DNA from 3 places in the Paraglaciecola sp. IT1134 genome. Region 2 is predicted to be linked to each of the others. Evidence: predicted binding sites of a transcription regulator. Region 2 holds the regulator's gene; each other region holds the start of a gene.
What was found. The regulator LexA, encoded in region 2, represses DNA repair genes until DNA is damaged. The targets are predictions, from matches to a motif close to TACTGTATNNNNATACAGTA.
Positions count from the first base shown of each region.

Region 1: AC3RV5_RS19625 (DNA topoisomerase III) is a predicted target of LexA. The motif match lies at 1,344-1,363, and genes of this name have one in related genera.
Region 3: imuA (translesion DNA synthesis-associated protein ImuA) is a predicted target of LexA. The motif match lies at 1,854-1,873, and genes of this name have one in related genera.

Region 1 covers NZ_CM176486.1:4,503,094-4,506,382, reverse strand. Annotated here, with positions in the region: gene AC3RV5_RS19625 (DNA topoisomerase III) at 1-1,337, opposite strand, end outside; gene AC3RV5_RS19620 (VOC family protein) at 1,684-1,833, shown strand; gene AC3RV5_RS19615 (hypothetical protein) at 1,994-2,638, shown strand; gene AC3RV5_RS19610 (alginate export family protein) at 2,666-3,289, opposite strand, start outside.
Region 2 covers NZ_CM176486.1:5,252,224-5,255,512, forward strand. Annotated here, with positions in the region: gene coxB (cytochrome c oxidase subunit II) at 1-1,068, opposite strand, end outside; gene lexA (transcriptional repressor LexA) at 1,460-2,083, opposite strand; gene plsB (glycerol-3-phosphate 1-O-acyltransferase PlsB) at 2,264-3,289, shown strand, end outside.
Region 3 covers NZ_CM176486.1:41,703-44,991, forward strand. Annotated here, with positions in the region: gene AC3RV5_RS00180 (Y-family DNA polymerase) at 1-1,064, opposite strand, end outside; gene imuA (translesion DNA synthesis-associated protein ImuA) at 1,162-1,845, opposite strand; gene AC3RV5_RS00190 (DUF885 domain-containing protein) at 1,962-3,289, opposite strand, start outside.

The DNA of each region.
Region 1 (3,289 bases), 750 kb from region 2:
ATCTCTAGGGTAGATTTGGCTTTGGCCACAAACTCGCCGCCGGCAATTATCACTACTACTATTTGCTCCTGATATTTGTGTGGCCCATAAAATTGCATCAAATATTGCGTGCAAATCAGTTGATAAATTTTGCCTTCATCAGTGCTTAAACTCGAGAGGGATTTTAGCCGACTAGTGGGAATGATGGCATGGTGCGCGTCTATTTTTTTATCGTTCCAAGCCTTGGATTTTAACGAGCTATCGGCATTATCCACCTCCCCACATTGGCATGGAATGTTGGCCTTAATCGCACTCAGTACCGATGGCGCTTGGGTGAAGTGTTCCAGGGGTAAATAACGAGAATCAGAGCGGGGGTAGGTGATTAGCTGGTGTTTTTCGTATAGCGCCTGACAAATATCCAGTACTGATTTAGGTGATAAATTAAAGCGCTTGGACGCGTCAATTTGCAGGGCCGATAAACTGTAAGGCAAAGGGGGTGGATTTTGTTTGTTTTGAATCTTATTTGCTGTCACCACCCCCGTTTGGCCCTGGGTTTTGTTGACCACGGTTTGCGCCAACTTTCGCGATATCACTCGGCCCTCGTCATCTTGATAGGGCTCACAGGCCGCACTTGGCTGCCACTTGGCCGCAAATGTTTCTTTGTTTTGGGTTTCCAGAGTGGCAAAAACCTCGAAAAAGGGTTGAGACACAAAGTTATCGATGTCTTGATCGCGACGCACCACTAAACCCAATACCGGGGTTTGCACCCGTCCAACTGACAATACACCGTTAAAACCACCACGCTGCCCAAGCAGAGTATAGGCCCGGGTCAAGTTTAAACCATACAACCAGTCGGCGCGGGATCGGGCCAGTGCGGAAGTAGACAAACCCGAAAATTCGTAATTAGAGCGTATATTCTGCAATGATTTTTTAACCGCATTGATGTTTAAATCATTTATGAGTAAACGCCCGGCACTGGCAATTAGCGGCTGTTTTACCCCACTATAGGTGATCACTTCATCGACCAGTAACTGCCCTTCTCGGTCCGGATCACCGGCATTGATGATGTGGCTGGCGGTTTTTAACAAACGTTTCACTACATTAAGCTGTTTGAGGGTGTTTTTTTTCGGAACCAGCAACCATTTTTGCGGCACGATGGGCAAGTGCGCCAATGACCATTTACCGTAGGCAGGATCATATTTATCTGGCTCAGCTTGTTCTAATAAATGACCTATACACCAGGTTACACAATCGCCGTTGTCCAGTTCAATATAGCCGTCCCGTTTATGCTGTTGCCCGGCAACAGCCTGGGCGATGGCCCGACCTAAACTCGGTTTCTCAGCGATGTATAAAATCATAAAAATTACTGTATGAAAAAACAGTATTGTAGCAAGGTTTTCAACCCAGTGTTAGTTGTAATAAATACCTAGGCGGCGCAACTCCAAGGTAGCCAACAACCATGCAGTTTCAAGGATGAAAGGTAAAAGGAGATAAATTATGGCCAGTATCATAGTGTAGGTGGTATGTTTTTGAAATGTGACGATCCAGTAGAGCCAGGTCAGTGGTAACAAAAATGGCTGAACATGCCAGTGCGAGCGCCTTATGGAGCGAGTCTGTTCCCTAAAAGTATGCCTCACGGGGGGGAGTGCCGGGTCGCCATTTTTAAATGATAGTCATTACTTTGCCTCCTCGACGGCTTCCTATATGGTTAATCTGATAGCCGACAATCTCCACCAGACTCTGGCACAAATAGTCGCTGAGATCCAAGCAGAAGACGACGGAGGATTTGGCTGGTTCATCGACTCCCAGGGTAACAAAGTAGAACTCTGGCAGCCTAAAGAATGTGTTATGTAATATCAGCTCAGTCAAGTCAAAGGTGATTGATCACCCCGAAACCACCCTAAACGGATGGTGTCTTGGGGCTTTTATTTAAAGTATATAAACTGTTCGCTGTACACTAGTTGCTATGGTTTGAGGCGTGCTAAGCTTTATCAATAAAATTCAAGGAAAGAGTATGCGCGCCCTATATTTGGTCATTTTGTGCTGGTTTGCCTCTAATGTTTACGCCGAGCAGTTGCTTAGTGATATCCCCTGGAGAGATAAAAATCTTCAGAGCTGCGTGCAGCAGCAGGCACAAGAGCATGGCTGGCAAGAAGTATTCGAGGTGACTGAACTGAAGTGCCATCAAGCCGGAATTGAGTCGGCAGATGAGGTGCAACAACTTACCAGCTTGATCCATTTATCTTTGTTCAATAATAATTTGACGCAATTGGATCTGCGGCCGCTTAAAAATTTGCAACTACTCAACTTAGCTAATAATGATTTGACCGAGTTGCGAATTGCCGGTTTAAGCAAACTTGAAACGCTTTACCTGTTTCGTAACAAATTAACCACCCTGGACTTGAGCGGGCTAACAGCCGTTAAAAAAATCAGGCTGATGCAAAATCGACTGGTTAAACTGGATATTACGCCGTTAACCTCCCTGGAGACGGGTTACCTATTTGATAATAAATTAGAAGATCTACAGATCACCGGTCTGAACAAGCTGACTTTTTTGGATGTCAGGCAAAACCCCATGCCTGACGAGCTTTATGATTTTTATGATGAGCAGCAAGGCATAATGATCAGTCATGATGGTAATGCCGACGATTGGCAATAGTTTGGCCCGTCAGTTGAACCTGGGCCGTTATAGATTATAGGCCGCAGAAACCATCCAGGTTGACAAATCTTGCTGGGTTGCCGGCGTATTGCCAAAGCCTTGATCGGCAAAATATTTAGCACCGATAAACTTGAATTCCCATTCTCTATCTAAGCGATAGGCCAATTCCACATCCAGCTCATGACCCACTGATCGCTCACCTTGGGCATCGTTAAACTGGTGGGCTACAATTTGCCAGCGCAGTTTGCCATCCCTGCCTTTATAGGTCAGGTAAACATCACTTATTCCGCCTGTAAGGCGGTAACCGTTAAACACGTCTGCCCAGCCCTGAAACTTGTGATTGGTTCCTAATGAGGTAGCAAAACTAAAACCGTTATCTTCGCCAATTTTTTCATATGACAACGCCAGCTGGTGACTTCTATATTGTGCACTACCTTCTACTAACCAGTAGTCGGCGTTAAACTTCCAAGGATTTTTATGGCTATCAGACTGGTGCGCGTATTCAAGGGTATAACCGTATTTAATGCTGGCGGGTTTTACTGAGCCGCCCAATCTCAACCCCAAGGTATCGCTGGATAAAATACTCGCACTTTGGTTGTTTAGTAGATAACTGAACAGCGTTATCGCCAGCTGACGATTAAGGGCGTAACT
Region 2 (3,289 bases):
GTTATTACCCCAAGCATTACGCTCATAAGTAATGACAGCAGCGATATCAGACATGCCCAGTTGTTTGGCGAAAGCAGCCATGGCGGTGCCAGACTTACCGTTTAATACAATATTGATGTGCTCCGCCATATCATTGAGTGCGATTGTGCTGCCTTTCAATGCTGGGAAAACCCCGGGAAGGCCTTCACCATTTGGCATATGACATGCCGCACAATTAGCCATATAGACATTTTCGCCCGTTGCCATCAGGTCTTCCTTGGACATGTTCATGGACAGCAGACGCTGCTCTTCGGCTTGGGCTTGCTGCTGCACTGCTTCTTGTTTAGCTATCCATTGGTCATATTCCGCTGGCTCTTTAGCAATCACCACTATGGGCATGAAACCGTGATCCTTGCCGCATAATTCGGCGCATTGACCACGATAAACGCCGGGTTCATTGACCTTAGCCCAGGCGTCATTGATAAACCCGGGGTTCGCGTCCTGTTTAATCGCAAAATCCGGCACCCACCATGCGTGGATAACATCATCAGAGGTTATCAAGAAACGCACCTTCTTATCGGTGGGGATTACCAGGGGCCGATCGACCTCTAACAAATAATTTTCGCCTTTAGCTAACTTACCGGAAATCTGCTCTGGTTGAGTGGCAAGCCTTGAATAATATTCGACATCATTATCCATATACTTGTAATTCCACTTCCATTGAGAACCCGTAATCAAGATAGTGACATCAGGCTCGCTGGCATCTTCCATGGCAATTAGGGTTTTGGCGGCCGGCACGGCCATGATAATAAGAATAATAAAAGGAATGACTGTCCAGGCGATTTCGACTTTGACACTTTCATGGAAATTGGCTGGTTTCGCACCTTTTGATTTACGATGAAACAGCATGGCGTAAAACATGGCCCCAAACACAACTATCGCTATTCCCACGCAGATTAAGAACATCAGCATATGCAGATCGTAAACCTCGACACTGAGATCTGTTACTCCCTTGCGCATATTCAATTGATATTGATCCGCACCCGACACTGATTCTGCGAAAGCTGAAGTTGTTATGAACGTGCCCATAGCCGCTCCAACCCTTAACAAAATTTTATTCACTCGACACCCCTATCTGCCAAACGCTCTTTACTTTTTGCCAAAAAAAGCACCCTTGAATGATGTATTGCACATTTTAGGCTTAGAATAAGACAGGCTTGTTATGCATTTGTTAACTGAACACTAAGAATTACTCAAAAAGGGGCCAAGAGTCCAGTGTTTTTGATTATTTTATATCCAAACGAACATTTTTTAATCAAGTTATCAGTGGCTTAGGTTGATACTTTTGCAACAAAGCGGAGGGCGAGCCAGGTAGGTTGGGCAGTCCAATCGGCGTATTAACTGGGTTCAGTGATGTTAGCGCCAAATCGACAGAGTGATGAAAGGATCTCTCATCACTCTAAATAAAGTTTGAAAAAAATTACATCCAGTCAGCGTTGCGAATAACCCCTACGGCAATCCCTTCAATATTGAAGGGCTGAGTAGCCAAGTCCACAACGATAGGTTTAAAGTCATCGTTTTCAGCATGCAGCAGAATCTGACGTCCTTTTTTCTCTAATCTTTTAACAGTCACATCGTCGTCTAAACGGGCCACAACAACTTGGCCATTGTGCACGTCAGTGGTTTTATGCACGGCTAATAGATCACCATCTAAAATACCGATATCTTTCATGCTCATGCCATTTACGCGCAATAGGAAATCTGCACTGGGCTTAAATAATGCTGGATCCACTTTGTAATGGCCTTCAACATGCTCTTGAGCGAGTATCGGTTCACCGGCTGCTACCCGTCCGATCAAAGGCAAACCCAGGTCTTCCAGTTGATCTTCTAGGGGCGTGGTTAGTTTTATCCCTCTGGATGTACCGGGCAAGATTTCGATCACCCCTTTGCGGGCCAAGGCTTTAAGGTGTTCTTCGGCCGCATTGGCGGATTTGAAACCCAAATTACGGGCAATTTCTGCTCGAGTCGGTGGCATACCGGTCTCCAACATAGTGTTTTTGATCAATTGCAGTACTTCTTCTTGACGGGGAGTTAGTGGACGCATAAACAGCCTGTTATTTCATACAGTTTAACTGTGAGTATATACAGTCGTTAGCAGATCTCAAATTTTTGTTGAGATAATGAGTTAGCCCCGAGATATTTAGGCCAAATCCTTTGCCAGTCAATAAAAAATGAAAATGTCGTGTTATCCTAGATCTGTCGACAATTCTCAAGGTAAAAATCTATGGTCTGGCTGCATAAATTGCTGCTTGCATTCATTTCGGTTCCGGTAAAGTGGCTGGTAAAAGTCAACAGTATTCCCACTGACATCGAAACCGAGTTGGGTATCGATAAAAATAAAACCATCATCTATTTGCTACGCACCCATTCGGTAACCGATCAGCTGGCCTTGAAAATGTCTACTAACTCTTTGGGCTTACCTAAACCGACGGACAACATTCACATTGCCGGTCACGAGTTAGCAGCTTGCCTGTTTTTGCAACAACCCCGTTCGGTGCTGACTCGAAGAGTCAAAATCACCAATATCGCTGACGATGTGACTCGATTATTTCAAATACACCGGGATAATCCGGATCTCGATCTGCAAATTGTGCCCGTATCTATTTTTTGGGGCCGGGCCCCTGGGCGCAAATTTTCTGGCTGGTCAGATGTCATCGCTCATCAGGTCTCTCCCAGTTGGTTACGCAAATTTTTTATTGTATTGTTTTTAGGTCGGGACAATTTTGTCTGCTATAGCAAAGCCGTTTCATCACGTACCATGGCAGATCTTCCCGGCTCAGATGAAGAAATTGGTCACAAATTGATCCGCTTAGCCGGCACCCATTTTCACCGTCGTCGTCAAAACCTGATCGGCCCGACATTACTTGAGCGTCAGGAGCTATATAATAGCGTTTTGGGCGCAGATTCCGTGCGCCGGGCGATTGATGAAGAAGCCAGAAGTAAACAATTATCTCACCAACAAGCCCAGTTACGAGCGCGCAAATATGTGACCGAGATTGCCGCAGATTACCGTGAAGGCTTAGTGCGGCTAGGAGATCGCCTGCTGACCAAAATATGGCACAAGGTATACAACGGCATAGAGGTAAGACATGCAGACAAAGTGCGCACGCTGGCGCAAACCGGCCACGAGATCATTTACGTACCCTGCCATCGAAGCCATATGGATTACTTGCTGCTGACTTATGTGATTTATCATCAGGGTTTGGTCACCCCGCATATTGCCGCTGGCATTAACTTGAATTTCTGGCCG
Region 3 (3,289 bases), 120 kb from region 2:
CGAAAGTCTTCTACTAACCGCGGGCTTAAAACCGCTCTTTCACCCAATTTCGCCTGCAGTAAAGATACGAGCTGCAAGCGAGAAACCATGCCCTGTTTAGTGGAAAATAAATCGCCTTTGTCTGGCGTTCTAACATAGGTTGTGCCGGTGGTTATCTTTATCGCATATACCGGCGCGGCCAAGTTTAGGTTTTCAAGTTTCAAGCTGAGTAATATCAACCAGCGTTTGGCCAGATATTCTCCTTGCTCAGCACCCACTTCTAATTCAACCTGAGTCTGATCTCGGTGGTAAAGGGTGAGCTTAAGCTGCTGCGTCAAGCTATCTCGCATCAATAGAAAGTGTTCAAGCCCAGTTAATAAGTGTTCAGTTGGTCGAAGCAAACGTTCGACATTGTCAAGATCGTACAGTAGCTCCAGGTAACGATTGAATTTATCAACGGGGTGATAAAAATTAACGGGGTGTTGAGACTCACCGCTTAGTTTATGCAGATAAGTTAGCAGCTGTGCATCGAAGCGCTGGGCTAATTCTTTGCCAGGAATATTAAGTAGCTGCCCTATAAGCTGGATCCCGCAATTTGCCAGTTTTGCCACCACCTTAGGGGGTAACTCGCTATATTTTATCGGCGCACGCGCAATCTGCTGGGTCATTTTAAGTTTATTATCATCAATCTCATCAACGCCGCTAACGGCTAGCAGCTTGGCAGCGAAGGGGGAGGGCCCTGTGGCATAGTGATAGGTGGCGTCCATGGCTATCAGTTGGTATTTGATAATCTTCCAATAAGTCGCCAAATCTCCATACAGACGCAACATATTGTGCACCCGTAATAGCAATCCCTGAGGAGAAAAAAAACAAATATCAGAAGTAACCAAATAAAGGCATTCCGCTATTTGTTTAAGTTGGTCTTGTTCAACTTTCTGATTAAATGGAATGACCTGCAAGTCCCGGCTAAGTGCTACCGCACTTCCCAAACACATGTGCATACGTATGCCGGCATCCCGGGCTTGTTGATTCAATTGCACCACCTGGTTATCCACCGGGTGTAAAACCACTTGGGGATAGCTCACCGGGGAGCCGCACACGGCTAATTTGGAGCTGCTCAGCGAGTCCAAATGCAAATGTGGGAAATGTAGATATAACCATAACGCCTGCATTAAATAGTGGTTACCCGGTGCGGCTGTGGGGGAAGGGCAAGACATTATCCGTTGGGCAGGTGAGAGTCAGGGTAGGCCAACGGTGCTGCATGTTTACTGTAAATGCTTCGGTTCTGGCACCGCCTTTACGTTTGCTGATGCAAACGTTAATTCCTTGGGTATCCGCCGCCAGTGTTAAAGCCAGGGGAACGGGCAACGAAAAACGGCTTTGATCGGCGCTGCGAAAAATTACCCCCAGGGCGGCGCCTTTTTCTGCTGCTAGCTGTAAACGTTTCGCCTGACATATTTCCAGTGCCTGTTGCCACAGCAAAATACCGTCACAACAACCACTTTTCAGGCATTGTTCTGCCGCCCACAGGGCATGCTGAGCAGTGCTTGTTTGTATGATCAGGATTTGTTCAAGCTTAAACCCAAATTCAAATAGCATTTGACTACTAAGCTGTGCCGGCGGGGCAATAAAAACCAATAATTTGTCGTCTTGCTGTTGGCGCAGCAAAAAATTGGGTAATAATAAACGTAATTCACCTATCCCTATAGGTGAATTGATATCCACTACCCCTTGTTCAGGAAAACCTCCCTGTAAATGCTGATCCAGTTCCTCGAAACCGGTATAGCAGGTGTTTGCAGGGCCACTGGTTTGGCTCGCTTGCCAAATCAGGCGCTTATTTTTAAGGTGATTAATAATTGGATTCATATTTTAACTACTGTACACGCATACAGTTGTTAGGGCAAATCCGAAATAATATAATATAAAAAGCCCAGAGTATTTGGGCTGATTAATTTATAACTTAAATATTTTAAATCAGCAGGTTAACTAGACTTAACCCACTCAAAAACCTTTCTTTCAAGTAATGGCATGGGTAACGGGCCGTCCAGTAAAATGAGATTATGAAACTGCTTAATATTAAACTTATCGCCTAATTCTTTTTCGGCAAACTGACGCAACTGTTTTAGCTTAAGTTGTCCTGTTTTGTAGGCTAGCGCTTGTCCAGGCATTATCATGTAACGTTCAACTTCTGATGTGGCTGAGCTTTTCACCATAGTCGAGTTATCTAATATATATTGAATTGCCTGCTCTCGGGTCCATCCCTTTGCATGTAAGCCTGTATCTACTACTAAACGCATCGCGCGAAAAAGTTCAGCATCAAGCTTGCCATAGTATTGATAGGGATCAGTAAACATACCAAGTTCTTTACCTAAACTTTCAGCATACAATGCCCAACCTTCGGCATATACGGTATAGAAGTTTTGTTGACGAATTTTGGGTAATCCTTTGACTTCATTTTGAATACTGATTTGAAAATGATGGCCTGGTACGGCTTCGTGTATTGACAGTGTTTCTACACCAAATTTAGGTTGCCCCTTCAAGTTGTATGTATTGGCAAAGAATACACCAGGTCGAGAGCCATCTGGAGCCGCGGGGATATAGGATGCGCCGGGAGCCGACTTTGCCTGAGATTCAGGGTAAGGCCTTATAATGTAATCTGATTCAGGGATCACACTGAATAATTTGGGCAACAAAGGAGTAATTTTTTGCTTAATGTCATTGTAGGCAGCCAGCACCTCATCTGAAGATTCAAAATAAAACTGTTTGTCTGTTTCTAAAAAGTTAAAAAAGCTTGGCAAGTCACCATCAAAACCGACTTGTTCAGCTACTTTGATCATTTCACTATGGATACGTTTTACTTCACTTAGACCTGTTTGATGGATCTCTTCAGCGCTTAACGGTAAGGTTGTGTTGCCTTTAATCGCGTATTCATACCATGCTTTGCCGTCGGGTAATGCACCCATACCATCTGACAGTCGTGCTGCTGGTAAATATTCTTGTTCTAAGAATTCGGCCATTCTGGCGAATGCAGGTATGAGCTTAACTCCAATAACCTTGGTGTAGGCAGCAGTAAGACGTGTTTTATCTTGTTCGGTTAGTTTGTCTGTATTGTTTAATGGATTGAACATAGTGCTTTGTGTTGGATCAGAAATAAGCAATGCTTTAAATTGCGGGATCATCGACTCCACAACGGGTTTAGGTTGAACTACGCCAACTTTTATCCCTTCTCGCATGTTACTAAGGGCTTGATCCATCCACACTGCAAACCCATCTAAGCGTTCTACGAAGTTGTCAAAGTCTTGTACATTAT